Regions from separate parts of the Companilactobacillus sp. y65-5 genome, predicted to be linked through region 2. Evidence: a T-box and tRNA genes for the amino acid it is inferred to sense, from the RefSeq annotation. Region 2 holds a T-box; the other holds one or more tRNA genes.
What was found. The T-box of region 2 lies ahead of AC27FM_RS02265 (valine--tRNA ligase). A T-box ahead of a tRNA ligase gene usually reads a tRNA of that ligase, here a tRNA-Val.

Region 1: it has a tRNA-Val gene. The T-box ahead of AC27FM_RS02265 (valine--tRNA ligase) is inferred to sense a tRNA for this amino acid. The anticodon was not compared.

Annotation. Positions count from the first base shown of each region.
Region 1 is NZ_BAAJOA010000004.1:1,014-11,257, reverse strand. Features, by position in the region: gene AC27FM_RS08040 (hypothetical protein) at 1-320, shown strand, start outside; gene AC27FM_RS08035 (N-formylglutamate amidohydrolase) at 334-1,134, shown strand; gene AC27FM_RS08030 (hypothetical protein) at 1,157-1,435, opposite strand; tRNA gene AC27FM_RS08025 (tRNA-Val) at 1,598-1,670, opposite strand; tRNA gene AC27FM_RS08020 (tRNA-Glu) at 1,677-1,748, opposite strand; gene AC27FM_RS08015 (DNA-3-methyladenine glycosylase) at 1,876-2,499, shown strand; gene AC27FM_RS08010 (heavy metal translocating P-type ATPase) at 2,494-4,293, opposite strand; gene nrdG (anaerobic ribonucleoside-triphosphate reductase activating protein) at 4,432-5,013, opposite strand; gene nrdD (anaerobic ribonucleoside-triphosphate reductase) at 4,949-7,168, opposite strand; gene AC27FM_RS07995 (TetR/AcrR family transcriptional regulator) at 7,510-8,034, shown strand; gene AC27FM_RS07990 (ABC transporter permease) at 8,035-9,096, shown strand; gene AC27FM_RS07985 (ABC transporter ATP-binding protein) at 9,099-9,788, shown strand; gene AC27FM_RS07980 (hypothetical protein) at 9,807-10,244, opposite strand, start outside.
Region 2 is NZ_BAAJOA010000001.1:440,408-450,651, reverse strand. Features, by position in the region: gene AC27FM_RS02290 (DUF1054 family protein) at 1-542, shown strand, start outside; gene rpsD (30S ribosomal protein S4) at 607-1,215, opposite strand; gene AC27FM_RS02280 (septation ring formation regulator EzrA) at 1,538-3,226, shown strand; gene AC27FM_RS02275 (cysteine desulfurase family protein) at 3,304-4,449, shown strand; gene thiI (tRNA uracil 4-sulfurtransferase ThiI) at 4,465-5,682, shown strand; T-box leader at 5,724-5,917, shown strand; gene AC27FM_RS02265 (valine--tRNA ligase) at 5,953-8,601, shown strand; gene AC27FM_RS02260 (bifunctional folylpolyglutamate synthase/dihydrofolate synthase) at 8,665-9,915, shown strand; gene radC (RadC family protein) at 9,924-10,244, shown strand, end outside.

The DNA of each region.
Region 1 (10,244 bases), on a different contig from region 2:
TCATACCTAGTTTTATGTCAGTTGCTATTGCGTATACTTACATGCACTTCATCTCGTTTACCTTTGTCGTACCACTATTATTAGTCAACATCGCAGCGATTTTGATCGACTATTTCGAAGGAGCAAAAAGCGACTACATTCAATTAGTAACGCTCTCAGCCCTCACTCTGATATTATTCTTATTAGGATATGTAAATATCCTAACTTCGATCACTATCGTTGTCTTCGTCATAGTTTCAGCACTACTAAAACAATACAAGCATTGGTCCACTTCTAATCTGTTTTATCGAGTGATCGGTAATTTCCTACTACTTATATGAAATGAGGTCTTAAATGCAAATAACAACTAACAACGTTGATTGCTTCAATGGTGAATCCAATCAGTACCCTGTGATTTTTAGTCTACCCCACAGTGGAACTCATGTCCCACAGAGCGTCCGTCAAACCATGAAGGATGATGTCATCCTCGCCAATTCTGATTGGTTTTTAAGGGAATTATATGACTTCATCCCTGACCTAGGCTTCACCACTATCCAGAACAATATCAATCGCTATGTTGCTGATCCCAATCGAAAGAATACCATCGTTGATAATGCCGATTATCGTTATAATTCTGTGTATCAACAAAACACCTTTGGTAATCAGATTTATCAAGAAGAACTTAACAAAGACCAGATCGACCAGAGGATGCAAGAGTTCTATGATCCGTATCATCATGAATTACAGCGATTAATTGATTATAAACACAATGATTTTGACGATATCTATTTGATCGACTTACACAGCTTTGCACGCTATCCGGGATTTGAAATGATGTCCCCCGCTGACTTCGTTATCGGAAACAACTACGATAGCACTTCTTCTGAACGAATCAGGATGTGGCTGACTAATGAGTTAAAACGCAAGGATTATACCGTCTCAGATAACTTCCCATTCACTGGTGGTCATATCACCAAGCATTACGGCACGATGGATAATCTCCATTCGATTCAACTGGAGATACGCTATAACGTTTACTTGGAAGATCGCGAATACGTGGAAGAAGAAGTTACCTCGTATGATTCAGAGTTGTTTATGAACGCTAAGAACAATCTTAAAAAAATAATTCAGTTATTTGAAGCAAAAATGCGCTAGGACAATGTCCTAACGCATTTTTTTAAATATGTTTGAGATAACAAAACTCGTCTGGAGTTATTGTATCAGAACTAGTTTTTTCGATATATGCACGAACAGTTTTTTGATGTTCGATCTGTAACTTTCTCTTTAGATTACAGTTTTTCCAAAATCCATAGGCAACGATAGAAACTGGTATGATTTCTAACATTACAGTTGCTGGTATCAACCATGGCTTATCAGTTATCAATGCAACAAATTTTTCTTTATCTTCTTCAGAGACTTTTGGCGCACAATTTGACGAACAATGATGTTTCAACATTTGTATCACGCTCCCATTACACTTAAAATTAATATAATCATAACCCTTTTTGAAAGCCCTGTCATTGTTAACGTGTCAGTTTGAAGTTTCTACTTTACGCATCTACTTGAATGCACAAAAAAAGAGTTAGGAATCATCCTAACTCTTAAAATTACTATTCGATGGAGGATACAGGGATCGAACCTGTGACCTCCTGCTTGTAAGGCAGATGCTCTCCCAGCTGAGCTAATCCTCCAAATAGTGACCCGTACGGGATTTGAACCCATGTTACCGCCGTGAAAGGGCGGTGTCTTAACCACTTGACCAACGGGTCATGACTCGTCAAGAAACCGTACGCTTACGTATCCCTTTCTCAAGCACAAAAATTATTATATATTAGATATATGGACGTTACAAGTCTTTTTTTAAGTTTTTGCAAAAAAATAGCTGGAGGCGCACTTTTGAACATACAAAATTACTTTGAAGATAACGAAACAATCGACATTGCCCAAGATATGTTGGGACATACTTTTACCTATAAATCCGAACAAGGGCTCTTTTCAGGCATCATCGTCGAAACTGAAGCTTATCTTGGACCTGACGATATGGCGGCTCACAGCTACAATGGTCGCCATACACAGGCAAATGATCCACTATATCAAGCTGGAGGTACAATTTATATCTATTCGATCCACAGTTGGTTGGATATGGATATCAGTGTGCAAAAAGCTGGCACTCCTAACGGAATCTTAATTCGAGGTCTACAACCAATCGAAGGTATGCCGTTGATGGAAGAAAACCGTCACCAAAGCGGCTTCAACGTCTCTAATGGACCTGCCAAGTGGATTCGTTCCTTTGGGATCAGAGATAAGCAATTATCAGGTACATTATTAAATTCAGATAATTTTATTTTTTCCGACAAAAAAGTCCAAACTCCTAAAAATATTCTCGCAACACCACGAATCGGAGTGCCGAATAAGGAGCCTTGGACTTCTAAAAAAATGCGTTTTATTGTTGAAGGAAATCCATACGTATCTAAAATCTACAAACGTGATATGGATCTTGATACCTACGGTTGGTTATAGTTTGTCACTTCTAGCACGTAAGGCGTAGAGGATGGTTACAGTATCGACGACTTCTTGCAACATGGCGCCGATGATCGTTGGTATCAAACCGAATCCGGCAATCACCATCAAGATGATACAAATAAAGATACCGATCAAAACCGCCTCACGAGCAACTTTGAGCGTGTCACGTGAAATCTTAACGACATCACCGACCTTGCCAAGATCATCCTTTAGAATTACGGCATCGGCAGATTCACTGGCAGCATTAGCTCCCTTATAACCCATAGCAATACCGGCATCGGCCAGAGCCAAGGCGGGCGCATCATTAACTCCGTCTCCGACCATGATCGTAGGATGATAGCTCTTATCTAATCCCTTGACGATTTTGACCTTATCTTCGGGCAGACTATTGGGAAATGTCTGAGTTATCCCAACTTCTGAAGCAACCAAATCGGCTGCTTCTTTTTTGTCTCCAGTGATCATCAAGACGTTATGGATGCCAAACTCTTTCAGACGTTGAATCGTTGACTTAGACTCTGGTCTGATTTGATCCATCAGGCTGTATACACCTGCATATTCATCGTCAATCGAGACATATACTCCTGAACCTCTGACTTCATCATGAATGTCATCAGCCACAAACTCTGCTTGACCGACTTTGACTATATGACCGTCGATCGTACCTAAGATTCCTTGAGCAGTGATCTCCTTTGCATCATTAACGTTTATCAATTTCAATCCACGATCAGTAGCATAGTCAATAATGGCCTGCGCCATAACATGGCTAGAGTTTTGTTCGATCGAAGCCGCATATCTCAACACAGTATCTTGGTCGAAACTACTTTGTAGTTTAAATTCATCCACGACGAGTTTTCCACGCGTGATCGTTCCCGTTTTGTCGAAGGCGATCGACTTGGCGGACGAAATTTTTTCTAATGCTGTTCCTGATTTAACGATAATACCATTTCTACTAGTACGACTCATCCCTGATACAAAGGCGATAGGGGCTGCTAATATCAAGGGACATGGTGAAGCCACTACCAGTACTTGAGCAATTCTTACTGGATCTTTTGACAAATACCAAGCTACACCCGCGATAACATATGCAATGATCGTGAATGGTACGGCGTAGCGGTCGGCTAAACGAACAAAGTGAGCTGGATTAGAAGCTGACTCTTTAACTAGTTTGACGATTGCTTGATACTCACTATCTGCAGCGATCTTATCGGCCTTCATCTTGAAAGATGTCTCACCATTGATCGAACCTGACATGACGTGTGAATCAGCTGCTACACTTACAGGTACCGACTCACCTGTCAGTGATGATTCATCGACTTCTGAGGTTCCTTCGATGACGATACCATCAACTGGCACTTGTTCTTTTGGACGAATCAATAAAACATCATCAATTTTGACATCGTCGATATCCACGTCCTTCACATCACCATCTACTAACAAGTGTGCCTGTGACGGTGTGTTATCTAACAGTGTTTTAAGTTCACTCTTAGCCTTATTAGATGCGTACTCTTCAAGTGTATCTCCACCTGTCAGCATCAATAATACTATCCAGCCAGCCCAATACTGCCCGAGGACGATCGTCGCAACAATTGCGGTGATAGCTAATAAATCGACCCCAAAGTTTCCCGTCTTGAGGACTTTGACCATATCAACGAACATGATAAAAGCCAATATTAGTCCTAAGACACTGATGATGACTTGAGCATAAAGGGGCTTACCGAATAAAAATTCTAAGATTAAAGCCACTAAACCAATGAATAAAGTACTATACAGTTTTAATTTATCTGAATTCATTTTTGTACTCCTCCTTTAACTTTAAGATAACATTTAAGTCAGATAGTTAATACATTCTTGCATTGTTATGCCAACTTCACATACTAGCAATATACTTTTGGTATAGAAAAAGCCCTACCTGACTAAGGTAGAGCGATTTTATTTAACTAATTTATCCCAGATAACAACTCGGTCAGTTTCTAATGATTTTTTGACATCAATAATTCGTTGGTTAGAACTTCCACGGAATTGTAAAGTCAAATCCATCTTGTCCTGCAAAAAACGACCATCGACTAAAATATCGAGCAAAGACAATAATTCTAGCTTGTCATCCGAATCCTTCAGTAGTTCATCCCACGTGTATCCTGACCAGGACCAAATATCTTTTGTGTCCCCAAACTCAGCTCGAACTCGTTTGCATAGTTTCAGACATACTTGGGTGTTGATAAATGGTTCTCCTCCCAAGAGCGTCAGACCTTGGACGTAATCCTTACTCATGTCCGTTATGATCTGATCTTCTAACTCCTGCGTATACGGCTTACCGTAGCGAAAATTCTGGGCGGCAACGTTATAACATCCCGGACAGTGAAATGGACAACCACTGACATATAGGCTACAACGAACGCCCTCACCATCAACGAAATTAAATGGTTTGTAATCAGCAATGTACTGCTGACTAAGATCCTTGGCCAGCCATTCTTTGGGAGTCGGATTGTTTGGCCCTTTCGTACCTTGCGGCATTTTGTATCATCTCCGGTGTCATATTTTTCTTACGTGATGCGATTTCAACGTGACGACCATGAATCATCGGACGTTGTTGTGGATTACCTAAGTAACCACAAGTACGCTTAACAACATCACAATATTGTGGGTCACTATTACCACATTGTGGACAAACAAAACCACGTGCAGTTGAATTGAACTCACCTTTGAAACCACACTTGAAACATTGGTCGATCGAAGTATTAGTTCCCAGATAGCCGACATGATCGTATGCCCAATCCCAAACGGCTTCTAGTGCCTTAGGATTTTGTTTCAAATTAGGGTATTCGCAATAGTGGATGAAACCACCAGAAGCATAGTGTGGAAAGATCTCTTCGAATGTGAGTTTATCGAATGGAGATGGATGCTTTCTTACATCATAGTGAAAACTGTTCGTATAGTATTCTTTGTCAGTAATATCAGTGATTCTACCGAATTTTTCGATATCATCACGACAGAATGTATCAGTTAGTGATTCAGCTGGAGTGGAATACAAGCTATAATGATAGCCACTTGCCTTAGCCCAGTCAGCACATTTGTCGCGCAATGCTTTAACAATATTTTCTGCAAAGTCATGTGCTTCTTGGTTATCTTCCCATTGATTACCGAAGAACTCGGTACATACTTCATACAGACCAATGTAACCTAGTGAGACTGTAGCACGTTGATTCTTGAACAATTCATCAACGCTTTCACCTGCTTTTAGACGTTTGCCGAAGGCACCATACATGTATAACAATGGTGCATTCTCTGGTTTAGCTTCTTTAGTACGTTCAACACGATACTCTAGTGCTAACTTGCAAAGCTTCATTTTTTCTTCGAATATTTCCCAGAATAAATTCTCATCACCGTGTGATTCCAAGGCGATTCTAGGTAAGTTGACTGTTACAACACCTAGGTTCATCCGACCGGAATTAACTTCCTTGCCATTTTCATCCTTCCAACCTTGTAAGAATGAGCGACAACCCATCGGTGTCTTGAAACTACCGGTTATTTCTTTGATCTTGTCATACATCAACAAGTCAGGATACATCCGTTTTGTTGAGCATTCCAAAGCTAATTCTTTGATATCGTAGTTAGGATCTTCTGGATTCAAGTTAAGTCCACGCTTAACAGTAAAAGTTAATTTAGGGAAAATTGCCGTCCGGTGTTCCTTACCTAGACCTTTGATTCTGATTTCTAGGATAGACTTTTGAATCTCACGTTCGATCCAGTTAGTACCAAGACCGAAGTTGATAGTTGTAAATGGTGTCTGACCTTGTGAGGAATAAAGTGTATTTATTTCGTATTCCAAGGCCTGCATTGCATCATAAATGTCTTTTTTAGTCTTAGCTTTTGCAAAAGCTTCACGTTTTTCTTCGGCAACCCAAATTTGAGCATCTTTCATGTGCTTCTCATAATTGAGTTTTGCATATGGAGCTAGTAATTGATCGATTCTATTAGCTGAACAGCCACCGTATTGCAATGAAGCAACATTAGCGATGATCTGTGACATCTGAGCAGTAGCAGTTTGAATAGATTTTGGGGATGAAACCCAAGCGTTACCGATCTTGAAACCATTAGCGAACATTTCATCGAAGTCGATCAAACAACAGTTGGTTTCTGGAGTCACTGGTGAGTAATCCAAATCATGCCAATGCAAGTCACCACGTAAATGTGCCTTCGCTACTAGCTCAGGTAACATTTTTAGACCTAAGGCACGGCTGGCAACCCCTGCCTCTAAGTCACGTTGTGTGTTAAAAATATTGCTATCTTTGTTAGCATTCTCATGGACGATTCTCTCATTGTTACCAAATAATTTATTGATATTGGCTTCAACGTTGGTAGCATTTTGAAAATTTTGTTGTTCAGCATCGTAATATTCTTGGTATTCATCAGCCTGACTGACCAAGTGATACTTCTTTAATAAGCTGACAATTTCATCATGCAATTGAGAAGTTTCGATGACAAATGAATCTTGATATTTATATACCAAGTCATCTTCAATTTTTTTGATTGTATTTTGATCATCAATCAATTTATTTAGAACAAAATCTACTTTGTATGGATAAAACTCTGTCTTATCCCCACATCTCTTTAGAACTGGAATACTCTTCAAAGTATCCAGTGTATTTTGGCTTTTTACTTCGTACATATCACACACAACCTTTTTGAATAATGATTCTATTATATGGGTCTCAGAAACTAAAATCAACATCTTGTATGTATGTGAAGTACTACAACACTATATGTAGTACGAACTTATGAGCGATAAATTATTTTTTATCTAATCAACCTTCTTAATATATCCAAAAAGCACCTAAAAAATCAAGGATTTAATTTAGTTAATTATTTTGGATATTTTAATTTTTATGCCAATAATATATGAAATAATTTTTCACTTATCGGAAGTTAAGTGAAATCCATTGACAAAGTTTCGACGCACACGCATAATTGCAATATACAAAAAGTGACACGGTGTCACGAGGAGAGAATATGGTTACTAAACGATTTAAAAACTTAAATAAAGATAAACAATCTCGTATATTAGATGCACTATTGAATGAATTCACCAATCATACTTTGGCAGATGCACAAGTCTCACGAATCGTCGCAGAATCAGGAATCGCACGCGGTGCTTTCTATAAGTATTTTGATGATCTGAAAGACTCATACGAGTTTTTATACCATCAGGCCTTACGTGAAATACACCAAAATATCAAGACTAGCGATACTGAGAAATACGATCCAGATACTTATGTCCAACAAACAAAAGATTTTGTTGATGAGAGCACGGACAGTCGCTACTTTGGACTTGTCAAAATGCACATGCTCTACAACGAAAGTTTTTTTATTTCTACTTTTGATAATCATTTGATAAATGGAAATGAATATTTATGGGCGACGCAGGTCATTATTCACGATGCAATCAAACAAATAATGATCGATCCCAGTGCGAAAGAAATGATTTTAAACAAACTCTCTAATGTCTTGCGTACATTAGCAAAGAAGGACGAATAAATGTTTTTATCACTGAAAGAAATTAAAAAAGAAAAAGTCAGATACGGCTTGATCATCGGAATGATAGTTTTGATCTGTTATCTGATCTTCATCTTAACTAGCCTAGCAATGGGATTAGCACAACAAAATACTGATGCGATCGATTCATGGAATATCAAGAGTGTCATTTTGGATAAGGACTCTAATATCAGTATGTCCCAATCATTGATCACTAAAGATGAGACGAAGAATACTAAACTTAGCTCTAAAGAAGCATATATCGGGCAGGCTTCGGTTGTAGCAAAAAAAGCTGGTAAAACTAAGGAATCCGCACAATTTTTGGGACTCCATGATAATCAATTCATCGCTAAAAACATCACCCTTTCATCAGGTCACAAAGTCAATAATAGCAATCAAGTCGTCGTTGACGATAAATTTCAGACGGACGGCTACAAGTTGGGTGACAAAATCAAATTCAACTCATCTGATAAAAAATACACTATCGTTGGTTTCACTAAAAATGCCAAACTTAATATCGCACCTGTAATATATGGTGACATTTCTGTTTGGAACACACTCAAGAATATCGACCAGCAATTTGTCGGTAGCGCCATCGTCTCCAAAAATACCAATTTCAAAACTACTGACAAGCAATTAAAGACTTATTCCAAATCGACTTTTGTCTCCAAATTGCCGGGATATTCAGCACAGAATTCAACCTTTACCTTTATGATCGCCTTTTTGATGGTAATCTCACTCATCGTTATAGCGGTGTTCTTATATATCTTAACGATTCAAAAAATCCAGAACTACGCAGTACTTAGAGCCCAAGGTATTCCTGCTAAAACACTAGTCGGTGCAACTATAACTCAATCAGTAACCCTGGTTATTAGTGGATTAGTCATCGGTGCTGCATTGACTTCTATAACGGCACTGGCAATGCCCGCCGCAGTCCCAATGAGCTTTAATATACCTATCTTGTCAGGTGTCGGAATGGGCTTAGTCTTGACCGGCCTCCTAGGATCATTGATTCCTATCAAAATAATCTTAAACGTCGACCCAGTAAGTGTAATCGGAGGATAATAATGACAACATTAGAATTGAATAACATCAACAAATACTTTGGAACTGGCTCAAGCCGTGTTCATGTTCTGAAAAATATCAATTTTACAGCCAAAAAAGGTGAAGTAAATCTAGTCATCGGTCCTTCTGGATCTGGCAAAAGTACCTTCTTGACCATCGCTGGCGGTCTACAAACGCCGTCAACTGGCAATGTTGTGCTTGAAGGTACCGCCGTCAAATCAATGTCTAACAAACAGCGTGACGCTATGCGCTTGAACAAAATTGGTTTCGTGCTCCAAGCCTATAATCTGATTCCATACTTAACCGTCAACGAACAATTCCAGTTAGTCAGAAAAGTCAAAAAGAACCATAATCTTACTAACTTATCATTAAAGGCGCTGATGAAAAAGTTGGATATAGAAGAACTGCAAAACAAATATCCTGCTGAATTATCAGGAGGTCAGAATCAACGCGTGGCTATCGCCAGAGCACTATATACTAAGCCTGACATCGTTCTAGCTGATGAACCGACAGCCGCCTTAGATAGTGAACGTGTCGTTGAAGTCGGTAAGATACTGCAATCACTAGCGCGTGAACAAGATACTGCCGTTATCGTAGTCACACATGATTTGAGATTGATAGACTTCGCAGATAATGTCTATCAAATAATGGATGGCGAGATGACTTTGAATAATGACATGAAATCTGCTTAAAAAAAGTTGAAGGCAAAATTATTTGCTTTCAACTTTTTTTGTTTTAGTAGTCCAGTATGTGGCACAGGCGGAGATCAATACTCCAGTTGTGACTGCAATTCTGACGATCAATAACAGCTTTGAATCGACAGTTCCATTGACATTAAAGAAGTTCAATACATCAACTCGGTAAATATACCCTAACACGTAGACAATCATCATATAAAACAACTGTTGCGAAATATTTCCAATCGCGGACAATTGATATTTTATTAAAAATGCTCGTTCGGATTCGATTTTTGGAGCATTGTACAGTGAATTATTGAGGATCGAATTGTCAGAACCGACAAATATCGCACACAGTAAAATACCAACAAAATACGTCCAATTAAAAAATGACATTAATAGTCCTAAAATCAATAATGGATAGCGCAAGTATAGATACTTCTTCAGCAAAAATGGTCCGAATTCAAAACC
Region 2 (10,244 bases):
AGTTGATAAGACAACAGTTGGATCCAAAATTTGAAATATTTGGAAATAAATTGCTTGATAGACTGGAACAAGAGTATGATCAAAAATTTTATTTAAAAATTGCTAAGCATCAGAGGCGGACTAAGAATCCGCCCCCAGATACCTGGTTGGCTATCAACTTGGATAAGCGAGGCTACAAAAAGGCACCACATATTGAACTAGGATTGTGGCCGGATAGATATTTTGTAACCTTTAGTCTCTTAGCTGATGCATACAATCGTTCAGAATATTATCGTTTGATCGATATGTGGGGTGAGCAGGTAAGGGCCAATGACTGGTTAGTATCCAACGATCATACTGTGGCTACAATGAAGTCTGCTGATAATTATGAATTGATCGTAAAACGGTATTCAACCGTCAAGTCGAGTGATTTTGTAATTGGATTCAATTTATTGAAAGATTCGGATCAAGTGAGCCAAGGTAATTATGATGACTTACTATTTGATCATTTTATCGAACTGAGTAAGTTTATGGTAGAAGCAAACAAAGAGGTTGCGGATTAATTCGCAGCCTCTTTGTTTTGTTAAATAAAAAAACATCCACACGAGGTGAATGTTTCGACGAATATTAAAGAATTTGGTTGTAGTATTCAACAATTAGTGATTCATCAATATTTGGTTCTAGTTCGTCACGTTCTGGAACACGTACTAGAGAACCTGTCATTGTGTCTTCGTCAAATGTAACAAAACCAGGACGACCAACAACGTTTTCAAGGTTAGCCTTAACAATAGCTAAGTCCTTTGATTTTTCACGAAGGCTGATCTTTTGACCAATTTGAACTTCGTATGATGGAATATCAACACGTTTGCCATCAACAGTGATGTGACCGTGGTTTACAAGTTGACGAGCTTGTGGACGTGAACTTGCAAGACCTAGTCTATAAACCATGTTGTCAAGACGTGATTCAAGAAGAACCATCAAGTTAACACCGTGGATACCGTCAATCTTACCAGCGCGCAAGAATAAGTTACGGAATTGACGTTCGTTCACGTCATACATGAAACGTAATTTTTGCTTTTCTGTTAATTGTTGACCGTATTCTGAAATCTTACGACGACTGTTTGGTCCATGTTGACCAGGAGCGTAGTTACGACGAGCGATTTCCTTACCTGTACCTGAAAGTGAGATTCCTAAACGACGTGATAATTTCCAACGAGGTCCTGTATATCTAGACATAAATAAATTCCTCCAAAATTTTGTATGGAGTAAAATAATTAACAAGAGTTTAACATTCGTGCAGTTACCGCTACAATTTTCACCACATGCAGCCGTGGGTTACTAATTGAACAAATATGTCGTTAACTGTTGACGTTCTTGCCGCTCTTTGCTGCATATTTTACACAAAGGATAGTGTAACGTGTCTAACAAACAAAGTCAAAAGATTTTTTGAGTATAATAATTAAAACTTTATTATGAAAGACTATTAAAATAAATAGTAAGGTTGTTCTCTGGTATAATTCAAGTTATATGATATCTAATCATCATTAGGGGTGTAAAAGTGTCGACAATTATTATTGGAATAATTATTTTGATCTTAGTCTTCCTATGGTACATGTGGTTTCTACAAAAGAAAAACGCAGGTATGCTTAATTCTTACAAGGATCGTGCCGATGAATTAAAGGAAGATAGACTGAATAGTAAATTAAAAGAAATAGAGAAAATGAAGCTGGCGGGTGCCAGTCGTGATCAATTCAGTAGCTTAAAGTCTGATTATCAAGAACAGCTGAATGATGTCTATCCAGAAATATTACGCCAAATACGTGGCGCTGAGTATAAAAATACGCAATTCAAAGTTTTTGGTTCATCTAAGGTGCTGAAGCAAGTCGATCAGTCACTTGATGATATGAAGAACAAATTGGATAATATTTCTGAAGAATTAGCTGAGCTATCGAAGAGTGACGAATTGAATGCCACCCAAAGTGAAGCTTTACAACAAACATATGAAGATTTGCGCAAAAATATTTTGACGCAATCTTTTAAGTATGGAGCCGCGGATGATAAATTGGAAGGCGAGTTAACTGAAATCGCTGGACTGTTGGATAAAGAATCCCAGCTTACTGACAAGGGTGATCATATTGAAGCCAGTCAATACTTAGATGATGTCAAAATCAAATTAGGTTTGATTACTGATCAACTCAAAGTTATCGAACCTTTATATCATGAATTGAGCGAAGTTTTTCCTGGTCAAGTTGAAGAGATCAATTCTGTCCATCAAAAACTCGTAAATCAAAAGTTCAACTTTGAAGAAGATATTGAATCATCAATAAATGAAGTTGAAACTAATATAGACTTGGCTAATTCAGAGTTAGGTGAGTTGAATTTTGATTACGTGAATAATATTAATGAAGAAATACGTCAAAGTATCGATCATTTGTATGACACGCTGACGGTTGAGATTGATGCAAAACGAAACGTCTTGAAACAACAAAGACCAGTTTTGGATTATATAAATCATGCGAAGTTTCAACACAATCGCTTGGATAGCCGAGTTCATAAATTATCTAATAATTATATCTTAGCTGAAAATGATACTAAAAAATTCAGAGAGAACCTCGTTTCATTGAACGATATTCGTGGTAGATTTGATCAAGATGTGCAAGATATTGCTGATAAGAATGCAATCTTTTCGCAAACTGAGACTGATTTCAAGTCAATTGTTAAGCAACTAGATGATATCGAATTGAGCGAGAAATCGATCAATGATAACTTTAACGAGATGATTTCTAGTGAAAAAATCGCTCGTGAGAGTGTTGATAAGTATGCTAATCGTTTAGAGATCCAAAAGAAAATTGTTGAACAATTGCGTTTGAATGGTTTACCAGATGATTATTTGGATTATTTTTATATGGTTTATGATGAGATAACTAAATTATATAACGAGTTGGATGCTGAACGAATCAACATGGAAGATATCAGTAAGCAAGTTATCGTCACGCAAGAGGACTTGGAAAATCTCGTCCAAAAAACAACGGACTTGAAGATGAATGTGCGTCTAGCTGAAAAATTACTTCAATACGCTAATAGATATGCCAACAAAGATGCGGAGTTCGCCGATCAGTTGATCAAAGCCCGAGCTTTGTTTGATGATGATTATGATTACAGTAAGTCAGTAGAGACGATTTCAGAGGCTTTGGAACGTGTCGAAGCTGGTTCCGTTGAGAGAATAAAAGAAACAATTAATGCATAATTTTATGATTTGCGTTATCTTATAAGATAGTAAAAAAAATGAGGCCTTTGAGGCCTTTTTATTTTGGTGGGAAAAATATGATTTATTTTGATAATAGTGCAACAACAAAAATTGAGGAGTCAGTCCTCAAAACATACAATGCAGCTAGCTTGAATTACTTTGGTAATCCTTCTAGTTTGCATAAATTAGGTTTGAAGGCATATGAATTACTTGAGACGTCACGTAAACAAATTGCTGAATTGATGGGATTCAAACCTTATGAAGTAGTCTTCACGAGTGGTGGAACTGAGGGTAATAATTGGATCATCAAAGGAACCGCCTTTAAGAAACGTGAATTCGGCAAACATATCATTACAACCTCGATCGAACATCCTTCAGTGATGAATTCCATGCGTCAGCTTGAAGAATTAGGCTACGATGTAACTTACTTACCAGTTAATAAAACAGGTCATGTTAGTGCACAGGATTTGAAGAATGCTATCAGAGATGATACTATTTTGGTCTCGACGATGGCTGTTAATAATGAAATCGGCTCGATTCAACCAATTCATGAGATAGCTCGTGTTTTGGATGATTATCCCAATATTAGTTATCATGTTGACGGTACACAAGCTATTGGTAAGGATATTGAAGATAAGTTCATTGATCCACGTGTGGATTTTTATACATTTTCTGGACATAAGTTCCATGCACCACGCGGTATTGGTTTTATTTATATGAAAGCTGGCAAGCAGTTAGAACCACTTATGGCTGGTGGTGGTCAAGAGAAGAATCTTAGAAGTGGTACAGAAAACACACCTGCTATCGCTGCTATGGCTAGAGCTTTGCGTCTATTAAAGGAAGATGAAGCACAGAAGGCTAAGAAGATGTCTGAGCTAAAGACAGAATTGATCGAACATCTACAAAGTTTACCTAACACACATATCTTCTCAAAGACGACTGATGATTTTGCACCACATATTATTTGCTTCACTATTGATGGAGTTCGTGGTGAAACAGTAGTTCATACTTTCGAAGATCGTGATATCTTTATTTCTACGACCAGTGCTTGTTCGTCCAAAAAAGGTGTGGAATCAGGCACTCTAAAGGCTATGAGCACACCAGAAAAAGTCGCTACAAGTGCAGTTCGTGTAAGTTTAGACGAAAATAACACGGAAGCCGAAATGAAAGAATTTATTAAAAATTTGGATGAAATTCATGAGCATTTCCAAATCTTGAATTAGAAATAGGAGAATTTAATGGAATACACTGAGATAATGGTTCGCTACGGAGAACTATCAACTAAGGGTAAGAATCGTAAGAGCTTCATAGACCGTCTGCATGGTAATGTTGCTAAGGTTCTTAAAGACTACCCGGATTTAATTATGAAACCACATCGTGACCGTTTGCATATTCAGCTTAATGGTGAAGATGCACAACCTATCATGGAAAAACTAAAAAACGTTTTTGGAATTCAAACTTTCTCATTGAGCGTTAAAGTTTCAAAGGATTTTGAGGATGTAAAAGCTAAGGCCGTCGAAATGATGCACGAAGCATATAAGCCGGGGATGAGCTTCAAGGTTGGAACTAAGCGGGCTGATCATAGTTACGAATTAGATACTAACCAAATCAACTTGCAACTTGGAGATGCCATCTGTGATGAGTTTCCAGAGATAGATGTTGAGATGAAGCGCCCTGACATCAAGATCTCAGTTGAAGTGCGTCAAGATGCGATCTATCTATCATACTTGACTATCAAGGGATCTGGTGGCTTGCCAGTTGGTACAGCTGGAAAAGCTATGTTGATGCTTTCTGGCGGAATTGATTCACCAGTAGCAGGTTATTTAGCTATGAAGCGTGGAGTTGATATTGAAATGGTTCATTTCTTCAGCCCACCATATACCTCCGAACAAGCTTTAAACAAAGCTAAGGAATTAACCAGCAAATTGACAGTATTCGGTGGCAACATCAAGTTTATCGAAGTACCATTTGCTGAAATTCAAGAAACGATCAAAGCATCAGTTCCAGAAGGATACTTGATGACGATTCAACGTCGTTTTATGTTGAGATTGACGGATCTATTGCGTGAAAAAGAACATGGTTTAGCAATCTTCAATGGTGAAGCTGTTGGTCAAGTGGCTTCACAAACTTTGGAGAGTATGGCTGCTATCAATGACGTTACAACTACGCCGATTTTGCGTCCAGTCGCAACTATGGATAAGACGGAAATAATCAGTTTGGCTGAAAAAATCGATACATTCAATTTGTCGATTCAACCATTTGAGGACTGTTGTACAGTCTTCGCTCCACCAAGTCCTAAAACAAGACCTAATATCGAGAAGACTAGAAAGTTTGAAAGTTCGCTTGATATCGATGGTTTGATCGAACGTTCATTGGCTGGAGTTAAAATCACAACTATTGAACATGGTGACCGTTTTATGGAACAAGACCAGGAAGATATCAGCAGTCTGTTATAAAATTATAATTGACGTTTTGTGAAATATGTTTTATTATCATACCAACAGCTTTGAGCAGGAGTTTTAAATTAGCTGACTTTAGAGAGTGCATGTTTGCTGAGAATTGCATAGTCAAAAAATTTAATTGTTGTCTGTGAGCTATCAAAAAATTTGATCGGGCCACCGTTATCTGTTGAGTGGAAAGTCTATCATTAGACTTTCAATTTAGGTGGTACCGCGAGCATTCGTCCTATTATTAGGATGGGTGCTTTTTTATTTGGAGGAAAGTTTATGAGAGAAATCGACATGGATACAAAATATAATCCTAAAGAAGTCGAAGAAGGTCGTTATCAAGCATGGCTTGATGAAGATGTCTTCAAACCTTCTGGTGATAAAAAAGCAAAACCTTATTCAATCGTTATCCCACCACCCAATGTTACTGGTAAGTTGCACTTGGGTCATGCATGGGATACTACAATTCAAGACACATTGATTCGTTACAAGCGTATGCAAGGTTACGATACTTTGTACTTACCAGGAATGGACCATGCTGGTATTGCTACACAAGCCAAAGTTGAAGCCAAGCTTCGTAAACAAGGGATTTCAAGACATGACCTTGGCCGTGAGAAGTTTGTTGAAGAAGTTTGGAAGTGGAAGGACGAGTTTGCTTCGATCATCAAATCACAATGGGGTAAATTAGGACTTTCATTGGATTATTCACGCGAAAGATTTACCTTGGATGAAGGTTTGTCAAAAGCCGTTCGTAAGGTTTTTGTTAATCTATACAACCAAGGCTTGATCTATCGTGGCGAGTACATCATCAACTGGGATCCTGAACTACAAACAGCCTTGTCGGATATTGAAGTTATCCATAAGGACGATAAAGGTGCTTTCTATCACGTTAAATATCCATATGCCGATGGCTCTGGTTATATCGAAATTGCTACAACACGTCCTGAAACGATGTTTGGTGATATCGCTATTGCGGTTAATCCTAGCGATGAGAGATATACTAACTTAATTGGTAAAGAAGTAATCGTTCCATTGGTTGATCGTAAGGTTCCAATCATCACTGACCACTACGTTGATAAGGACTTTGGTACTGGTATGGTTAAGATCACACCAGCCCATGACCCTAACGACTTCTTAGTTGGTAATCGTCATGATCTACAACGAATCAATACGATGAACGCTGACGGTACTATGAACGAAAATGCTGGTAAGTATAATGGCATGGATCGTTTCGATGCTCGTAAGGCTATCGTGAAGGACCTTGAAGATGGCGACTACATGCTAAATGTTGAACCAATCGTCCACAGTGTTGGTCATTCAGAACGTTCAGATGCACAAGTAGAACCTAGATTGTCTACACAATGGTTCGTTAAGATGAAGCCACTGGCTGAATTAGCTTTGAAGAACCAAGAGGGTGACAACAAAGTAAACTTCGTTCCAGAGCGTTTCGAGGAAACATTCAAGCAATGGATGGACAATGTTCATGATTGGGTAATTTCTCGACAACTATGGTGGGGACATCAAATTCCTGCTTGGTACAATAATGACACTGGCGAGATGTATGTTGGCGAAGATGCACCAAAGGATATCGAAAACTGGACTCAAGATAATGATGTTCTTGACACCTGGTTCTCCAGTGCTCTTTGGCCATTTTCAACAATGGGTTGGCCAGATGAAAATGCAGCTGACTTCAAACGTTATTTCCCAACTGATACGTTGGTAACTGGCTATGACATCATCTTCTTCTGGGTATCAAGAATGATTTTCCAAAGTCTGGAATTCACCAAAGACCGTCCATTCGAACACGTTGTTATTCATGGATTGATTCGTGATGAACAAGGTCGTAAAATGAGTAAGTCATTGGGTAATGGTATCGATCCAATGGATGTTATTAACAAATACGGTGCTGACGCTCTTCGCTGGTTCTTGATGAATGGATCAACACCTGGTCAAGATACACGTTTTAGTTATGACAAGATGGATTCCGCTTGGAACTTCATCAACAAGATCTGGAATGCCAGTCGTTTCGTTATCATGAATCTTGATGATAATACTCCAGCTATGGACGATTTGTCTGAAGTAACTCACTACGACCTATCAGACAAGTGGATCCTTGCCAAGTTGAACAGTACTGTCAATGAAGTAAATCGTTTGATGGCCAAATTTGAATTTGGTGAAGTCGGTCGTAACTTATACAACTTCATCTGGAATGATTTTTGTGACTGGTACATCGAAATGAGTAAGGCGACACTTACTGGTGAAGATGGGGATGCTAAAGATCAAAAGAGAATGATCCTAACTTATGTTTTGGACAAGATCCTCAGATTGATGCACCCAATTATGCCATTCGTTACTGAAAAGATCTGGCTATCAATGCCTCATAACGGCAAATCAATTTCATTAGCTGCATATCCTGAAAATCATGACGAATTCAGGAACGAAAAGGCCATGAATGATATGGATATTTTGATCGACTTGATCAAATCAGTTAGAAAGATTCGTCTTGAAGCTAATGCACCGCTGTCAAAAGCAGTTGATATATTGATCAAACCTCAAAATGATGAAATTAAACAAATTGTTTTGAATAACAAAGAATACGTTGATAGATTCTTGCATCCAAAAGAATTGAAAGTTGAAACTGATCTAGAAGCACCAGCATTAGCTATGACGGCAGTTACTAACGGAACTGAAGTTTATATTCCTTTGGCAGAATTGATCGATCTTGATGAAGAAATCGCTCGTCAAGAAGAAGAAGCTGCTAAAATGGACAAAGAAATCACTCGTTTAGATAAGAAGTTATCTAACCAGAATTTCGTAGCAAAGGCACCAGAAAAGGTTGTTGCAGAACAAAAAGAAAAGTTAGCTGATTATCAAGCTAAACAAGCAAAAATTCAACAACGTATTGACCAATTAAAAGCTAATAAATAGTTGAATAAAGGGGGGAAAGACATTTATTTGTCTTCCCTTTTTTGATTGATTGGAAGGAATAGCATGCTAAGTAATTATCAAGAAGCAGTGGATTATATTCATGCACTGCCTAAATTTCATCGAACAAATAAATTAGATCGAATTAAATCGGCACTCACTAAGTTAGGTGATCCGCAAAACGACTATTCTACGATACACGTGACGGGCACCAATGGTAAGGGTAGCGTTTGTAATTATTTGTCCAACTTATTGGAAGCGAGTGGACAAAAGGTAGGGATGTTCACTTCTCCGTTCATCAAGGTATTTAACGAACGGATTCAGATCAACCATCAAATGATCAGTGACCAGGATTTGTTGGAGCTAGTTAATAAAATTATCGATACTATTGGTGAGAATACACTGTCTGAATTTGAATTTGTTACTTGTCTTGGCTTCTTGTACTTCAAGGATCGAGTGGACGTAGCGATTATTGAAGTTGGTATTGGTGCCGAGCACGATAAGACTAATGTTATCAATCCAGATGTATCTGTTATTACATCTATTGCGATGGATCATGAGCAATTGATCGGACCTAGTATTCAAGATATAGCTATTGAAAAGTCTGGAATAATCAAACCAAACACACCTTTAGTTACGGGGTATTTGCAGGATGAGGTTAGAACAGTTATTTTGGATCATGCTCAAGAGATGAATAGTTCAGTTCATGAGTACGGGCATAATTTAACGATCAGCCATCTTCGTATCAAAAATTTAGAAATGAACTTTAAATTTCAAAATGTTGATGTTGAATTAACTGGAATTGAAAAAACCACGGCGATGAATGCCGCAATCGCCATTCAAACATTTATTTGTTTCCAAGAAAAGCATCATAATATTTTTGATCTGAAAGAGATAGTTCAGAAGATCGACAGCAAAAAAATTCTTGCAAGATTACAAATTGTCCAAAAAAAACCACTGATTATCCTTGATGGAGCACATAATCTAGCTGCAATTAATAATTTAATTAAATCTTTAATAACAAATGAGCCTAATAAAGATATAATTACCTTGTATGCTGGAATGAAAGATAAGGATCGAAATGATATTTTAGATTTCTTAACTAGCAACACTAAGAGAGTTTATGTAACAAGTTTGAATATGCCGCGTGCGGCAAAAGCTATTGATTATGATTTTTCAAAATATCATAATGTGACCTATGTTGAGGATCATTTCCAATTTTTAGATGATTTAACCAGTTCATTAAACAATGAGGAGATTTTATTGGTTACAGGATCTTTTTATTTGGTTTCAGAGTTAGAGCATTATTTTTCGTAATTTATTATATGATGGTAAACTTACGAGAAAGAATCACAAAAAATGGTATTAAATCACTAGATACAAAGGAACTCATTGCAGTTATATTAGGCAATGGTGTTCAAGGACAAAATGTAATTGAATTAGCTGATAAGATAGTATTTGAATCACAGAATTTGAATTTAGACATGGAACGATTGTTAACTCATAGAGGAATTGGTATAGCTCAAGCTTGTAAGATTTTAGCGGCGTTTGAGCTAGGACAGAGAAAATTAGAAGCCGATTCCCTTCTGAATCAAGTTGTTGACATGTCAGATTTAAGTCGACATTTAATAAAAAAAATCGGTAAT